One region of the Glaciibacter psychrotolerans genome, then DNA from elsewhere that is predicted to be linked to it. Evidence: predicted binding sites of a transcription regulator. Region 1 holds the regulator's gene; each other region holds the start of a gene.
The links. Region 1 encodes LexA, which represses DNA repair genes until DNA is damaged. Its sites were predicted from a motif close to TCGAACANNTGTTCGA; they were not measured.

Region 1 (4,177 bases):
CGGCGATCTTTGTTGCCGCGCCGTACGGCAGCCTCGACGACGCGTTTCCGGTTCTCGCCGACGCGCCGATCGAGGCCGTCGGGCTTGACCTGGTGCGGGGCCAAACGCCGTTTGATCTCTCGGGACTCGGTACGAAGACACTGGTGGCGGGCGTGATCGATGGCCACAATGTGTGGCGCGGCGACCTCAACGCCGCATTCGACACGGCGCAGGCAATCGCGGCCCAGGTTGCGCATCTCGCGGTGTCGACCTCGACCTCCCTGCTGCACCTTCCCCACTCCATCGACGACGAACCGGCGTTGGGAGACGGCCTCCTCAGTTGGTTGGCCTTTGCCGACCAGAAGGTTGCTCAGGTGACGACTCTTGTGCGGGGTCTGGCTGACGGCAAGGCTGCAATTTCACCGGACCTGGCCGCCGCCGCTGCAGCGCTACAGTCTCGCCAGGATGCACCGGGTGTGCGCGACAGCAGCGTGCGTGCGCGCGCGGCGGCGCTGACCGGAACCGACTTCACACGCGGGTCTTACGAGCACCGTGTTGAGGCACAGGATGCTGCACTCGGACTTCCTGCACTGCCGACCACCACAATCGGTTCGTTCCCGCAGACCACCGACATCCGTCGAGCGCGCGCCCAGCACCTGCGTGGAACGCTCTCAGCCGAGGACTATCGCGGTCTGATGCGTGCCGAGATCGCACGGGTGATCGCCCTACAGGAACAGATCGGGCTCGACGTGCTTGTGCACGGAGAGCCGGAACGCAACGACATGGTGCAGTATTTCGCTGAAAACCTCGAGGGCTTTGCGACCACGGCCAACGGCTGGGTGCAGTCGTACGGATCTCGGTGTACTCGCCCCTCGATTCTGTGGGGTGACGTGTCGAGGTCGGCTCCGATCAGCGTCGATTGGGCGAGCTACGCTCAGAGCCTCACGGCTAAGCCAGTCAAGGGCATGCTGACCGGACCGGTGACGATTCTGGCGTGGTCGTTCGTGCGAGAAGACCAGCCACTCGGCGACACGGCGCGGCAGGTCGCGCTGGCGTTGCGCGATGAGATCGCCGACCTAGAGGCCGCAGGAATTCAGATTGTCCAGGTCGACGAACCGGCGCTCCGGGAACTTCTTCCGCTCAAGCGGGCGAATCAGGCCGCCTACCTCGACTGGTCAGTGGGAGCGTTCCGTCTGGCGACGGCGGGCGTCTCGGCCGCCACCCAGATCCACACCCATCTGTGCTATTCGGAGTTCGGTGTCGTCATCGATGCCATCCGCAACCTGGACGCCGATGTGACCAGCATCGAGGCGGCACGCTCACGGATGGCGGTCGTGGCCGATCTCGGCACGAGCGGCTTCGATCACGGGATCGGTCCGGGCGTCTACGACATCCATTCTCCGCGTATTCCCAGCGTGGCCGAGGTGGTCGATCTGCTCGAACGAGCCCTCACAGCGCTTCCCGAGCGTCAGCTCTGGGTGAATCCGGACTGCGGGCTGAAGACGCGCGGCTACGCCGAAACCGTCGAATCGCTCACCAATGTGCTTGCGGCGACACGGCAGGTGCGCGCGCGAGTCGCCGGTTAAGCACCGCGAGTCTGCGGGAGTTGGTGCCTCGGTCAGTGGGGCAACCAACCCCTGCAGACTCGCGGAAAAAGGCGCGGCAGTCGAGGCGAGCTAGACCGAGCGCAGTACCGCGACGATCTTGCCGAGAATCTCTGCGTGGTCGCCCATGATGGGCTCGAAGTTCGTGTTGCGGGGGAGCAACCAGGTGTGGCCATCGCGCTGACGGAACACCTTGACAGTGGCCTCGTTGTCGAGCATTGCAGCGACGATCTCGCCATTCTCGGCCGTCTTCTGCTGACGCACGACAACCCAGTCGCCATCGCAGATTGCGGCATCGATCATTGATTCACCGACGACCTTGAGCATGAACAGGTCGCCCTTGCCCACCAGCTGGCGGGGGAGGGGGAAAATCTCGTCGATCTGCTGGTCTGCCGTGATGGGGACGCCGGCGGCAATGCGGCCAACGAGCGGAACCATCGCGGCATCTCCGATCTGGATCGATCCACCCAGGATGTCCGAGTCGCCGGGCGCACCCGATGTGTCGTCGCCCGATTGGGGCAGTTCAATGAGGATCTCGAGAGCCCGGGGGCGGTTGGGGTCCCGCCGCAGGTAGCCGCTGAGTTCAAGCTGGTTGAGCTGGTGGGTGACGCTCGACAGGGATGCAAGGCCAACCGCGTCGCCAATCTCGCGCATGCTTGGCGGATAGCCCTGGCGGCTCACGGATCGCTGGATCACGTCGAGAATCGCGAGCTGTTTCTCGCTCAAGCTCTTGCGACGTCGGGTGCCGCCCTTGTCGCGCGTATTGCTGCTTTCTTTCGCCATCTCAATGCTCCTCGCGCCGATGAATCTGCCGTTGGACCGGCTGTCGCCCTGTCGAATTCGAGAGTCTCAGCCGGGGCTGTTTCTCGGGAATGTCGGTGGTATCTGGTTGTGTTCGAGCCGTCAACAAAACTGTAACCCCGTCCGCCCCGAAAACAAACACTTATTCGAGTGTGTTGCGGCCGATTTTTCGAAAATATCCGTAAACAAGGTTGATTGTTCGAAGAATCGAATATATATTCGGAACAAAGATTCGCATCCGGCTCTCCCGGCCGAGAGTCGGATGCGTACTTACCAGGAGGTTCACCATGAGCACCACTGCTCCGCACGGATCCATTGGCACCACCCGGCTGCGTCTGACCCGGCGCGGTCGCCTCGTCTTCAGCACACTCGCGGCGGCGCCGCTGGTCGCCGTGGTTCTTGCCGCAGCGCTGAACGGCGGCGCGGCGCTCGCCTCGGGGGCCGGCACGAAAACTCACACGTTCTCCTACGTCACAATCACGGCAGGCCAGTCGCTGTGGCAGCTGGCCGAGCGTCTGGCACCGCACGACGATCCGCGCGACGTGATCGCCGAGATCGTTGCCCTGAACCAGCTCGACTCGGCCGACGTGGTCCCGGGGCAGCGCCTCGCGCTTCCCGCGTCCGACTAGTACATCCCGCCGGGCACGCGAACGCGGCCGGCGGAAGGGTGCGGGAGGTAGCCGGACGTGCCAGCACCAATGAGTCGTACTCGTTTGCAACTCAGAACTGCCCGGTACCATTGCACGGGTGACCAGCCTCAATGACCTTCCCCTGCGCGACAATCTGCGTGGACTCGTTCCCTATGGCGCACCGCAGCTTCACGTTCCGGTGGCCCTCAACGTGAACGAGAACACTCACCCCATTCCCGAGGCTGTGGCGCACCACATCGTCGCATCGTTGGCACGAGCGGTACTCACGGTCAATCGGTATCCCGACCGCGAGTTCACCGAACTGCGCGAGAGCTTGGCAAATTATCTCGGTCACGGACTGACAGCCGAGAACATCTGGGCAGCGAACGGCTCCAATGAGGTCTTGCAGCAGGTTCTGCAGGCGTTCGGTGGCCCGGGCCGCACCCTTCTCGGTTTCGACCCGACCTATTCGATGTACTCCATTTTGGCGTCGGGAACAGACACCCGGTGGGTGGCCGGCGAACGCGACGCCGACTACGAGTTGTCGGCCGACACCGCGGCCGCCTGGGTGGCGAAGACGCAGCCCGACCTTGTCTTTCTCTGCTCGCCCAACAACCCCACCGGCACACCGCTCGCGCTCGAGACGATCGCGGCGGTCTACGACGCGACCGACGGAATTGTCGTCGTCGACGAGGCCTACGCGGAATTCGGCGGGGCGGAGGCGCCAACGGCGCTCAGTCTGCTCCCCGGGCGCGAACGGCTTGTGGTCTCCCGCACCATGAGTAAAGCCTTCGCCTTTGCGGGCGCGCGGGTGGGCTATCTGGCCGCCGATCCTGCGGTGACCGATGCCCTTCGTTTGGTGCGGTTGCCCTACCACCTCTCCGCGCTCACCCAGGCCGCAGCAACGGCCGCCCTTGATCACACGGCCGAGATGCTGGCGATGGTCGACGACATCCGGGTTCAGCGCGACCGTATCGTGACGGAATTGCGTGACCTGGGGTACCGGCCGTACCGGACCGGCAGCAACTTCGTGCTGTTCGGCGGCGTCGAAGATCCAGGTGCGACGTTCACGGCGCTCCTCGCGGAGGGAGTCCTGATTCGCGATATCGGAATACCGAATCACCTGCGCGTGAGTGCTGGAACCGAAGCCGAGACGACAGCCTT
Region 2 (4,177 bases), 3.1 Mb from region 1:
TGGCCTTGGTGATTGCCTCGAACGAGTAGTTGCGAGTTTCGCCGACGACGACATAGTCGGGGTCGGTCTCGGTCATGATGAAGCCTGCCTCGTGCAGGGCGGTCGTCAGGCCGGCCTCACCGATCACGAACGCGCTGCCGCCGGGGATCTGGGAGCGCAGAAAGTCGGCCGTTGCGAGGGCGGAGGTCCAGATGCGGTCTTCTGGAACGTTCAAGCCCGAATCGCGCAGGCGCGCACTCAGATCGCGCGGAGTGAAAATCGAGTTGTTCGTGAGAACCAAAAACGGGGTGCCGGTGTCGGTCCACTGCTGGAGCAGCGCTGCTGCTCCGGGCAGGGCGGCGTTTTCATGCACGAGCACGCCATCCATGTCAGTAAGCCAGCATTCGATCTCGTCGCGACGTGCCATGAGCATCCTTCCGTCGTCTCCAGCCTAGGGCGAATCCGGAGTGCAGTCGTCACCCTGTCGGGCCCCGCCGTCTCGAACGAGGAGGCGACGCGATGAGGGGCGCTAGGCAGTGACCCAGATCGAGGCCAGGGCCTCCGCCGTCAACCTAACCGTCAAGCCGGGTCCCACCCGGATTCCGCCATCCACCCGCTCAATCGGCGAGTCGATGCCGACCTCGTGGCCCGCCAGCAGGCGAAGCACCGCCGGATCTCTGTCACTGATACGCACAATCGAACCGGTGTGGCCGAGAGGGGCCGTGGCGAGCACCACCCCGCGAACGGATGCGACGCTGCCGTCCACCGCCGGAATGGCATCGCCGTGCGGATCGTGGGTGGGGGAGCCCAGCCGAGCATCGATGGCTGCCAGGAGGCGGTCAGAGATCGAATGCTCGAGAATCTCGGCCTCGTCGTGCACTTCATCCCAGTCGTAACCCATTTCCTGCACAAGCCAGGTCTCGATCAGTCGATGCCGACGCACCACGGCCGTGGCGCGCAGCGAACCGGCGTCCGTCAGCGTCAGTGGGCCGTAGGGCACATGCGTGATCTGTCCCGCAGCGGCCAGCTTCTTCACCATTTCGGTGACGGATGACGGAGCCACACCCAGTCGCGCGGCCAGCGCAGACGGGGTGATCGGGTTGGGTTGCCATTCGGTGTGCGCGTAAATGGTCTTAAGGTAGTCTTCGGCGGCGGGAGTGGTGTGCTTCATGGCTTCTCCAGGCTAGCCCCGCCCGTTACGCAAACACGAGCACGAGCAGCACGATGTTGAGTGTCACGAGCAGCACGGCGCAGAGCGCTCCGATCACGGTGGTGAACCAGCGGTTGCGAAACACGCCGAGCAGCCCGCGCTGGGCCGTCAGCCAGACCAGTGGAATCAGGGCGAACGGAATTCCGAACGACAGCACGACCTGGCTCAGCACGAGTGCCTGCGTGGGGTCAAAGCCGACGCCCAGAATGAACAGGGCGGGGATGAGCGAGATGCTGCGTCGCAGCAGCAGCGACATCCGCAGGTTGAGCAGACCGTGCATGATTTCGGCGCCTGCATAGGCGCCGACCGACGTCGACGCCAGCCCGGATGCGAGCAGCCCGACGGCGAATATCGTCGCGATCACAGGCCCCAGCGAGTCGTAGAGCGCGCGATAGGCGCCCTCGAGCGTGTCGGTTCCCTGCACACCTTGCAGAGCGGATGCGGCCAGCAGCAACAGCACCACGTTGACCGTGCCGGCGATCGTGAGGGCCAGGGTCACGTCCCATTTCGTGGCCCAGAGCAGCCGACGGGTGTCGGATGGTGCCCGCAGCTCCGGGAACCGGTCGCGGGCCAGCGCGGAGTGGGCATAGATGGCGTGCGGCATGATCGTCGCGCCGAGAATCGACGCCGCGAGCAGCACCGAGTCACTGCCGCTGAAGCGTGGAACGAGTCCACCCAGCACTCCGGCGGCATCCGGCGGCGCGAAAAAGATTCCCACGGTAAATCCCACGGTGATGATCACGAGAAGCGCGATGATGACGCCCTCGAACGACCGCGGCCCGCGGCGGTTCTGTACCGAGAGCACGATCATCGAGACCACGCCGGTGATCACACCGCCGAGCAGAAGCGGCACGTTGAACAGCAGGTTGAGCGCGACCGCCCCACCGATGATCTCGGCGAGGTCGGTGGCCATCGCCACGAGTTCGGCCTGAACCCAGTACAGGCGGCGAGCGAGCGGCCGGGTGAGCCGTGCGCCCAGAATTTCGGGCAGGCTCTTACCCGTCACGATTCCGAGCTTCGCCGAGAGGTATTGCACCAGCCAGGCCATCACGTTTCCGGCAACGACCACCCAGAGCAGAAGATAACCGTAGCTGGCGCCGGCCGACATGTTGCTGGCGACATTGCCCGGGTCGAGGTAGGCGATACCGGCGACGAGCGCCGGGCCCAGCAGCCAGAGCAGGCGAACTGGTGTGGGACGACCGGCGCGGGCGGCGCGGCACGCTGCATCGTCACCGGGCGCACTCCGCTCTGCAGTGGTGTCGTCGGACGTTGCGTCGGACGACGAGAGTGGCACGGGATCCGCCGTCATCGGTTTTTTAGGCACACCGAAATACTAGACGATATTTAGGTGCCCCGAAAGATCTCAACGAGCGCGGGGTTCCGATCGCCGAAGGCTTGGCGCAGCGACCCGGCCGGGCCGGGTGGGGAAGAATCGTCGGCGCAATTCTCGAACAAAGAATCTAATTTCGCCCGCCTAATCATGAGAGATACTCTTGTTGTCGTCGAATGCTTGTTCTAAAATGGATGCATGGACGACATGTTCGTAATCCCGCCAGAACCGACCTTCGACCCGCCGAGTGTCCTCGGCCTCAAAGGGCATGCGGCGTGGGCTCCCGTCACTGGCACTGGCACTGGTGCTGGTGCTGGTGCTGGTGCTGGTGCTGGTTCGGCTCCACGGGAGCTGGTTTCCTCCCTGACCGCGATCATGGGCGCGCCGGCGCCTGTCACGGCTGTGGCCATCGATGTGGTCGGGCAGGCGATCGCTGATGCGGGAGTCGCCGTGCGGCAGGCGAACCGGGCGATGGCCGCGCACCTCGCCGCCCTGACCCGGGTGATCGAGGTGGCCCGGCAGAACCCGAGCATCTCCCTCACCGCGTCCGGGCTTCGCCAACCCGACGCCCTCGACCTGGCCGTGCGTTCGGCGGCAGTGGATGCGGCGTTGCACCTGCATCTCTCCTCCGACGTGGTGCGCACCCGCGCCCACGAAGGCCACGTGCTCACCCAGTCGTTGCCCCAGCTCTGGGCCCTGTTCCAGGACGGCACACTCGGTTACGCGCAGGCCAGCGCCGCGGTGCACTTTCTCACTAGCATCACCGACCCCGCCCAGGTCGGCGTGTTCGACACCGAACTGGCCGGGGTCGGCCCCACGCTGACACCCGGCGCGTTCCGACAGAAGGCCCGCACCCTCGCCGAATGCCTCCGCGCCGAACCTGCCGCACACCGCCACGCCCACGACCTCGCCGAACGCCGTGTCAGCGTCGAACCGGTCCCCAACGGCATGGCCTGGCTGAACGCGAACATCAGCGGCGTCGACGCGACACGCATCAGCGCCCGCCTGAACGCCACAGCCAAACGCATCGCCCACAACGAAACCACCGCCCGCAGAAAAGCCATCGCAACCGCCCGCGCCACCGCCCGCCGCACCGCCCGACACGCCGGCCTGAGCCCCGCAGAGACCCAAGACCTCATCGCGACAGCCGAACAGGATGCCGCCGCACGCTGTCGCCGCCGCTCCCGCGACCAGATCCGCGCCGACCTGCTCGTGGCCTGGCTGGCCGGAGACGGCACCCCCACCGCCGCGAAAGTGCGCCCCCTGCTGCTCGTGCCCATCCTCGGCCTGCTCGGCACAAGCGACCAGCCGGCCGTGCTGCAGGGCTACGGCCCCATCGACCCCGTCACCACCGCGCAACTCTTCACCAACGCCCCCGCATTTCGCCGGGTCGGCACCGACCCGATCACCGGCGAGATCCTCAACTTCGACCGCACCCGCTACCGACCCAGCAAAGCCCAACGCGACCTACTCGCAGTGATCTATGGCACCTGCGCCTGCGACGGCTGCACCCGCCTCGCCGTCACCGCCGACATCGACCACGTCAGAGAATGGGCCCGCGACACCGGCCCCACCAACCTCGCCAACCTGCTCCCCCTCTGCGGCCCCGACCACCGCCTGAAAACACACTCCACACTCAGATTCACAAAAGAACCCGA
Region 3 (4,177 bases), 3.2 Mb from region 1:
GAAAGCGCCGATGCGCTCGGGGTCGATGTTGAATCGTTCAGCATTCGCCGGTTCCCGGAGCCAGCTGACCGCACGGCTCACGTCGTCGATCGCGGCCGGGAACGGGTCTGCGGGGGCGAGGCGGTAGTTCACCGACACGGCGACGAACCCCTCGGAGGCCAACCACACGCACACCTGACGCCAGTCGCTATTGGCCTTGTCGCCGCGAGACCAGCTCCCGCCATGAATCGAGACGACGGCGGGTCGCAGAGCGGGGAGTGCGGCGTCGTTGTCAGTGTCGTGCACGCCGTCCGTTCCGGGCGTGTTTTGCACGCCGTCCGTGCCGGGCGGCAGGCAGACGTCGAGGGCCAGGGGCGTGCCATCCGGCTCAGTGATGCCAGGCGCAAAAGCAATATTGGGCACGACGGTGATCTTGCGTGGCGGCGAGAAAGTACGGATGCCCACGAACTCTGGTGTCACGCGTTCACTCACCGTCGGGGAAGAACTGTCGCTCAGCCAATCGGCCGGTTCGGCCTGAAATCCAGAAAGTAGGGCCGTGCTGGCAAGAGCAAGACTGATCGCGCCGATGATCGCCAGAGGCCGGATGCGGCGAAAGCCGTATCCAACAGATCGACGTCGAGAAGACACATTCGCTCCAGGGTTCGCAACAGTGCGGGTGAATCGAGGATAGGGGGCGGGGGGCTGCGTGGCGAATCGGTCCCGATGCTGCACTGTTGTGGTCAACGCGAGGCGGATTCCCCTCCCGCCGATCGACCCCCCTCCGTTGATCGACCCCCTCCCGTTGATCGACCCCCTCCCGTTGATCGAGCCCCCTCCCGTTGATCGACCCCCCTCCCGTTGATCGAGCCTGTCGAGATCCCGTGAGCCCACCTCGAGACGCGGCGCGTGGTCTCGACACGCTCGACCGACGCTTCGGCGATCGAGTCCGCACGCTTCCGTTGATCGAGCTCGTCGAGATCCCGTAAGCCCACCTCGAGACGCGGCGCGTGGTCTCGACACGCTCGACCGACGGTTCGGTGATCGACCTGCACCCCTCTCGTCGCTCGACCCCCTCTCGTCGCTCGACCCCCTCCCGTTGATCGACCCCCTCCCGCTGATCGAGCTCGTCGAGATCCCGTGAGCCAACCTCGAGACGCGGCGCGAGGTCTCGACAAGGTCGACCGACGCTTCGGCGACCGACCCGCACCCCTCTCGTCGCTCGGTCCCTTCCGCTCATCGAGCGTGTCGAGATCCCGTCAGCCAACCTCGAAACTGGGGGACCGAGGTCTCGACAAGCTCGACCCACGGTCGGCAGTTGACTTCGCACCCTTCCGTTGATCGAGCCCACACCGTTGATCGAGCCCGCCCCGCTGATCGAGCCTGTCGAGATCCTGTGAGCCACCCTCGAGGCCTTGGCCGGGATCTCGACCGGCTACTAGTTCTCGATCCCTCCACAGATATAGCTTCGAGAAGTTATGCACCAATACTGAGAAAAGCTCGTAATTATGTTCGTTCTTTGGGAGAATAGAGCTATGTCAATCACCTCCCCACCCCCCGTCTCCGCCCCGGAGCCGACACCCGCCTCGGGTGCGTCGGCACCGACCGCGGCCATGGTGCTGGCGGCGGTCGAACAGGCCCGCTCTTCTCTGGCGGTTCTCGGCACCGTCAGCCCCGAGGCGTTCACTGACGACGACCTACTCGGTGTGCTCGGTGCGTTCGAAGGCGTCGGCCGGCTCGTCGATGCCGGCCGGGTGGTTGTGGCGGCGACGGTCGAGGAACGCTCCGGCCGGTGGCTTGGCCGTGACTCCCTGGCGGCGAAGCGGGGCTGCACGAGTGGCATCGACCTGATCACCCGGGTCACCCGCATTTCCGGCCGTGAAGCGAAACGCCGTAGCGCGCTCGGTCTGCGAATGCGGGACACGCAGCACGTCGGCACGATCATCCCCGCACTGTTCCCCACGGTCGGTGCCGCGGTCGCTTCGGGCTTGCTGGGGGTGGATGCGGCGGAGGTGATCATGTCCGGTCTGGCCGAGATCTCCCCGCGTGTTGCCCCCGATGATCTTGCGGCTGCGGAACGCGCGTTGGTGTCTGCGGCGACGGGCACGATCACGGCCGAGAATGAGGGTGAGCCGGGCGCGGGCTTCGCATTCTCGGCGGACTCGATGCGGGTGCAGATGTTGCAGTGGCAGGCGGCGCTGGACCCCGACGGGGTGGCACCGAATGAGGTCGAGGGTGAGGCGACGAGCACGATCAGTTTCGGCCGCTTCAAAGACGGAATCTACCCGGTGCGGGGCGGGGTGACTCCCGATCTGTACGGAATCATGAACCTCACCTTCGACGCGTTCATTGCCGCCCGCAAAACCCCCGCGTTCCCCACCGCCGCCGAACAAGCCCGCGACCAGGCCCGCGACCAGGCACGCGACGACCAAGCCGAGCTCGATTCTCACGACGGTCACGACGGTCACGACGGTCCCGACGGACACGACGTATACGACGAGCACCTCCACGACCATGACCATGACGACCACGGCCAGGGTGCAGCCTCAGCTGAGGTGCCTCTTCCCGGGTCGGCCGGGCATGAGTTCGATGACGTCGACACCCGCACGGCCGGTGAGAAGCGGGCCGATATTCTGCGCGGCATGTTCACCCAGCTGGCCCAGGCCGATAACACTCCCAGCATTGGTGGTGCACCGCCGACCGTGGTGGTGCATGTGAACGTGAACGATATTGAAGCCGGGCGCGGTGTCGGCTGGATCGACGGCGTCGACGCCCCCATCTCGCTTCGCACGGTGGATCAGATGATGTGTGCCGGAGGCACCCAAACGGTTCTGTTCGGTCAGAACGGTGAGGTTCTCACCCTGACCGATCCGCAACGACTGTTCAACCGTGCCCAACGCCGGGCGATCCTCGCCCGCGACGGCGGCTGCGGCGTTCCCGGCTGCGACGCCCCCACACAGTGGCTCGAGTTTCATCACGTGATCCCCTGGAGCAAAGGCGGCGTCACCGAGGTCGACAATGGTGTGGCGCTGTGTTGGCGACATCATCACACCATCGAAACCTCCGGCTGGGAGATCCTCATGGTCAACGGTCGGCCCCGCGTGAAGGCCCCGGCCTGGATCGATCCGAGCCGCACCTGGCGTGACGCCAACCGCCACCGCACCGACACCCACCGCCGCGACTGACATTCGCATAGCGATCCACGGTGATTTCTCAGGCAGCATCCGGTAGCGTAGACAAGTCGGCTCTTGACACCGCGCGTTATTGTGTGTGCGGATGGGTTTGTAAGTCAGGTGGGCCGGTTTACCAGTAATCCGCTGGTGATAATCACTGTATGTGAAACGGTCCCGGCCATTGACTGCCCGGGTTCTCAGGTTGCGCCGTATCTCGGCGTCGTTTGCCATGTACTCAACACAACCCAGAAACACCGCTATGGCTCAGAATAAGAAGCCGGCCGCTGGCCGCGCCCCCAAGAATTTCGATCCGAACTACACAGGTGGTCCCCGCAAGGGTGGACCCAAGACGGGCAGCAAGAGCCCCGGTCACCGCGGATTCCGTGCTGACGAGGGTGCGCCCAAGAAGCAGCGTTGGAACGCCGACGAGCGTGCCGCTCGTTCGACCAGTCGCCCCGCCGGCGATCGCCCGGCCTACGGCAATGACCGCTCAGAGCGCCCCGCATCCGGTGGCCGCACCGAGCGTCCCTCGTATAACGACCGTGCCCCGCGTACCGATCGTCCCGCGTACAACAACGACCGTCCGGCACGCGGCGAGCGTCCCTCGTATGGCGACCGGCCGGCCCGAACCGACCGCCCGTCCTACGGCAGCGACCGGCCCTCCTACGGTGACCGTCCGGCCCGTGGTGAGCGTCCCGCGTACAACAACGACCGTCCGTCGTACGGTGACCGTGCCCCGCGCACTGACCGTCCGGCTTACAACAATGACCGTCCGGCCCGTGGTGAGCGTCCCGCGTACAACAACGACCGTCCGTCGTACGGTGACCGTGCCCCGCGCACTGACCGTCCGGCTTACAACAATGACCGTCCGGCTCGCACCAGTAGTGACCGTCCGTCGTACGGTGACCGTCCGGCTCGCACCGAGCGCAGCGCCCGCCCGTCTTACGGCAGCGACCGTGGCGACCGCGGTGCCCGCACCGAGCGTCCCGCCTACAACAACGACCGTCCGTCGTACGGTGACCGTGCCC
Region 4 (4,177 bases), 290 kb from region 1:
GCATAGACCTTGCCGCCACTCATTCCCATCGCTTTCATCAGGCCGATCTCGCGCGTGCGTTCCTGCACGCTCATCAGCAGGGTATTGATAATGCCGAACCCGGCAGCGATCAGGGCAATCACGGCGAAGGCGTTCAGCACACCGATGATTCCGTTGATCACACTCTCGAATGAGCCGAGCTGATCGGCCACGGTGAGCGCACTGTAACCTTTGTCCTTCAAGGTCGCTTGCAGCGCCTTGACCTGCGCGGTGCTCAGGTTCGCATCGAACTGAGCCGTCGCCACCGCGTAGCCCCGCACAACCGAGGCCGGGGTGCCCTCCCGCTGCACCTCGCTGATCGCAGTCGTGAGGTGTTGGTTCAACGCGGCACTACTCCCGAGCAGGGTCTCGTTCTGAACCCCGGCCACGGTGGCCTCAACCGTGCTTTGCACTCCCTCATAGCTTGTGACACCGATCGTAACCGTTGCCCCCACAGCGTCCTTCGCGGTGCCGAGGCCAAGGCTGGCCAGGTAGGGCGTCGGCAGCAATATCTGATTGTCGTTGCTGTTGTTGTCGAGCTGCTTTCCTGTGACCAGGTCCGCCTTGGTGATGGTGCCGGACGGACTCACCGTCAACACAAACTTGCCGTTGTTGCCGTACTGGATGTAATCAGGCGAGACGATCAGCAACGGTTCGACACTCATGATGCCGCTGACTGTGCCAATGGTGTCGATGTCCTTCTGGGTGAGCACCGCGGTGGAACGCCCCGGCCCACCAAATCCGCCCGTCGCCTTCGCCGCATCCGGCTCATACTTCTTCGGACCGGCGTCGACGCTCGGGGTCGTGTCGACGGCCGGTGAGATCGTGAAGACGTCGGTGGAGCCGATTGAAGCGACCTGCGCGTTGATGTAGTTGGAGACGCCGGTGCCGATCGCACTCGTGATTGTCAGTGTGAAGGCACCAATCACGATCGCGATAACGGTGAGCGTGGTGCGAAGACGGCTGCGGAACGTGTTCGCCACAGCGGCCTTGATGATGTCAATGGATTTCATGCGGAGGCCACTTCCGGTCCGGCGCTGGTCTCTTCGAGCCCATCGCGCATAAAGATCTGTCGGTCACAGCGTGCGGCCAGTTCACGGTCGTGGGTCACGATGATGAGAGTGATGCCCTGCTCTTTGTTAAGATCGAAGAGGATGTCCTCGACCACGGCGCCGGTGGCCGAGTCCAGGTTTCCGGTTGGCTCGTCGGCGAAAATCACGGTGGGGTTGTTGACGAGTGCGCGGGCGATGACGGCGCGTTGCTTCTGTCCGCCCGACAGGTTCGTGGCCTTGTTTTTCGCCTTGTCGGCAAGTTCGAGCTGTTCAAGTGCGGCCATGCCGCGAGCTTTGCGCTCTTTCGGTGCCACACCCGCGATGGTGAGCGGAAGCGTCACATTGTCGAGCACGCTCGCGTTGGGCGTAAGAAAGAACTGCTGAAAGACAAAACCGAAGTCCTGGTTGCGCAACCGGTTGAGTTCCTTCGTCTTCAACGTCTTCGCATCGACTCCGTCGACGAGCAATGTGCCTGTGTCGGGATCGTCAAGGAGAGCGAGCAGGTGCATCAGGGTGGATTTGCCCGAACCACTTTTGCCGACGATGGCAATTGACTCACCCGCGTGCACCTCGAGCGAGATGCCGCGCAGCGCGTCGAACCGGGTGGGCCCTTTGCCATAAGATTTGCTGATCGACTGGGCATGCAGGACTGTTTTTGTCATAGGTGTGAAACTTTCACTCAGCATCCGTCCGCACAATGCAGACACCCAATATTTGCACAGACTGCATCGATGACCAGGCCGCCTGAGGATCTTCACGGCAACTTCACCCGCCCCAGAATCTCCCACCTGTCGACTCGAACATTATTCTTATTACGGGGAGCGGAAATTGAGTTAAACTCTAGAATCTCTAGAAGATTTGTTCTAAAATGGATGCATGGACGACATGTTCGCAATCCCACCAGAACCGACCTTCGACCCGCCGAGTGTGCTCGGCGCCGAAGGACGTGAGGCATGGGTCTCCGAGGTGGCTGCAACGTTCGAGTCCGACCTTGGTGCTGGTGCTGGTTTCGGTGTCGGTTCGGCTCCACGGGAGCTGGTTTCCTCCCTGACCGCGATCATGGGCGCGCCGGCGCCTGTCACGGCTGCGGCCATCGATGTGGTCGGGCAGGCGATCGCTGATGCGGGAGTCGCCGTGCGGCAGGCGAACCGGGCGATGGCCGCGCACCTCGCCGCCCTGACCCGGGTGATCGAGGTGGCCCGGCAGAACCCGAGCATCTCCCTCACCGCGTCCGGGCTTCGCCAACCCGACGCCCTCGACCTGGCCGTGCGTTCGGCGGCAGCGGATGCGGCGTTGCACCTGCATCTCTCCTCCGACGTGGTGCGCACCCGCGCCCACGAAGGCCACGTGCTCACCCAGTCGTTGCCCCAGCTCTGGGCCCTGTTCCAGGACGGCACGATCGGTTACGCGCAGGCCAGCGCCGCGGTGCACTTTCTCACCAGCATCACCGACCCCGCCCAGATCGGCGTGTTCGACACCGAACTGGCCGGGGTCGGCCCCACGCTGACACCCGGCGCGTTCCGACAAAAGGCCCGCACCCTCGCCGAACGCCTCCGCGCCGAACCCGCCGCACACCGCCATGCCCACGACCTCGCCGAACGCCGTGTCAGCGTCGAACCGGTCCCCAACGGCATGGCCTGGCTGAACGCGAACATCAGCGGCGTCGACGCGACACGCATCAGCGCCCGCCTGAACGCCACAGCCAAACGCATCGCCCACAACGAAACCACCGCCCGCAGAAAAGCCATCGCAACCGCCCGCGCCACCGCCCGCCGCACCGCCCGACACGCCGGCCTGAGCCCCGCAGAGACCCAAGACCTCATCGCGACAGCCGAACAGGATGCCGCCGCACGCTGTCGCCGCCGCTCCCGCGACCAGATCCGCGCCGACCTGCTCGTGGCCTGGCTGGCCGGCGACGGCACCCCCACCGCCGCAAAAGTGCGCCCCCTGCTGCTCGTGCCCATCCTCGGCCTGCTCGGCACAAGCGACCAGCCGGCCGTGCTGCAGGGCTACGGCCCCATCGACCCCGTCACCACCGCGCAACTCTTCACCAACGCCCCCGCATTTCGCCGGGTCGGCACCGACCCGATCACCGGCGAGATCCTCAACTTCGACCGCACCCGCTACCGACCCAGCAAAGCCCAACGCGACCTACCCGCGGTAATCTACGGCACCTGCGCCTGCGACGGCTGCACCCGCCTCGCCGTCACCGCCGACATCGACCACGTCAGAGAATGGGCCCGCGACACCGGCCCCACCAACCTCGCCAACCTGCTCCCCCTCTGCGGCCCCGACCACCGCCTGAAAACACACTCCACACTCAGATTCACAAAAGAACCCGACGGCTCCGTCACCATCAACACCCCCACCGGCTACCGCAGCCGCACCACCCCGGCACCCCCACTCCCGGATCGACTCCCGGGCCCACGACCGGGCCCACGACCAGGTTCACGACCGGCACCGCTACCCGTCGATCCACCGTTCTAACCCGCCGACCCGACGCCCTGCACGAACACACTGCACGAACACACTGGTGCAACGAACTGGTGTATCACCTGGGTTGCACGTTCCGTCCCGGGCTAAAGCACGATCCAGCCCACTGCCAACGCCACGATGCCCACGAGCGCCCCGAGCAGCGACACGGTCAGAATGACGAGTTCTCGACCCGAGAACAGTTTTCGTCCCTGCTCGCGGCGCGCCATCACGAAGAACACGGTTCCCGGGGCATAGATCAGAAAGGCGACGAGCACGAATTTGAGTCCCGCTGAATAGAGCAGAAAGGCAGTGTATATGGTGGCGAGCAGCGCGATGATGAGCTCCCGCGTCCACCCGCGTGGCTGCTCCAGATATGTGTCTCGAGTAAGTGCAACTTTCAGACCGTAGGCCGCGGCGAGCAGAAAGGGAACCAGCACGAGTGCGCTGGTGAGGTCGAGGGCGAAGTTCAACGCATCCTTCGAGAAATACGAAAAGATCAAGATGGCCTGTCCCATGATCGCGGTCATCAGCAGCGCCGGAACAGGCACATCCGCTGCATTCGATCGGCGCAGGAACTGCGGCATATCGTTCGCTTTCGCTGCAACGAACAGTACCTCTGCGGCCATCAGCGT

Region 2: a site for LexA is predicted at 2,692-2,707, ahead of HNR05_RS15040 (DUF222 domain-containing protein). Genes of this name have one in related genera too.
Region 3: a site for LexA is predicted at 1,477-1,492, ahead of HNR05_RS15720 (HNH endonuclease signature motif containing protein). Genes of this name have one in related genera too.
Region 4: a site for LexA is predicted at 1,921-1,936, ahead of HNR05_RS02310 (DUF222 domain-containing protein). Genes of this name have one in related genera too.

Annotation. Positions count from the first base shown of each region.
Region 1 is NZ_JACCFM010000001.1:226,976-231,152, forward strand. It holds gene metE (5-methyltetrahydropteroyltriglutamate--homocysteine S-methyltransferase) at 1-1,565, shown strand, start outside; gene lexA (transcriptional repressor LexA) at 1,656-2,366, opposite strand; gene HNR05_RS01080 (LysM peptidoglycan-binding domain-containing protein) at 2,672-3,013, shown strand; gene HNR05_RS01085 (histidinol-phosphate transaminase) at 3,132-4,177, shown strand, end outside.
Region 2 is NZ_JACCFM010000001.1:3,297,043-3,301,219, forward strand. It holds gene HNR05_RS15025 (HAD-IIA family hydrolase) at 1-406, opposite strand, end outside; gene HNR05_RS15030 (metal-dependent transcriptional regulator) at 509-1,150, opposite strand; gene HNR05_RS15035 (Nramp family divalent metal transporter) at 1,176-2,513, opposite strand; gene HNR05_RS15040 (DUF222 domain-containing protein) at 2,718-4,177, shown strand, end outside.
Region 3 is NZ_JACCFM010000001.1:3,460,281-3,464,457, forward strand. It holds gene HNR05_RS15715 (alpha/beta hydrolase fold domain-containing protein) at 1-627, opposite strand, end outside; gene HNR05_RS15720 (HNH endonuclease signature motif containing protein) at 1,512-3,161, shown strand; gene HNR05_RS15725 (DEAD/DEAH box helicase) at 3,409-4,177, shown strand, end outside.
Region 4 is NZ_JACCFM010000001.1:516,519-520,695, reverse strand. It holds gene HNR05_RS02320 (ABC transporter permease) at 1-1,031, opposite strand, end outside; gene HNR05_RS02315 (ABC transporter ATP-binding protein) at 1,028-1,732, opposite strand; gene HNR05_RS02310 (DUF222 domain-containing protein) at 1,947-3,557, shown strand; gene HNR05_RS02305 (basic amino acid/polyamine antiporter) at 3,650-4,177, opposite strand, start outside.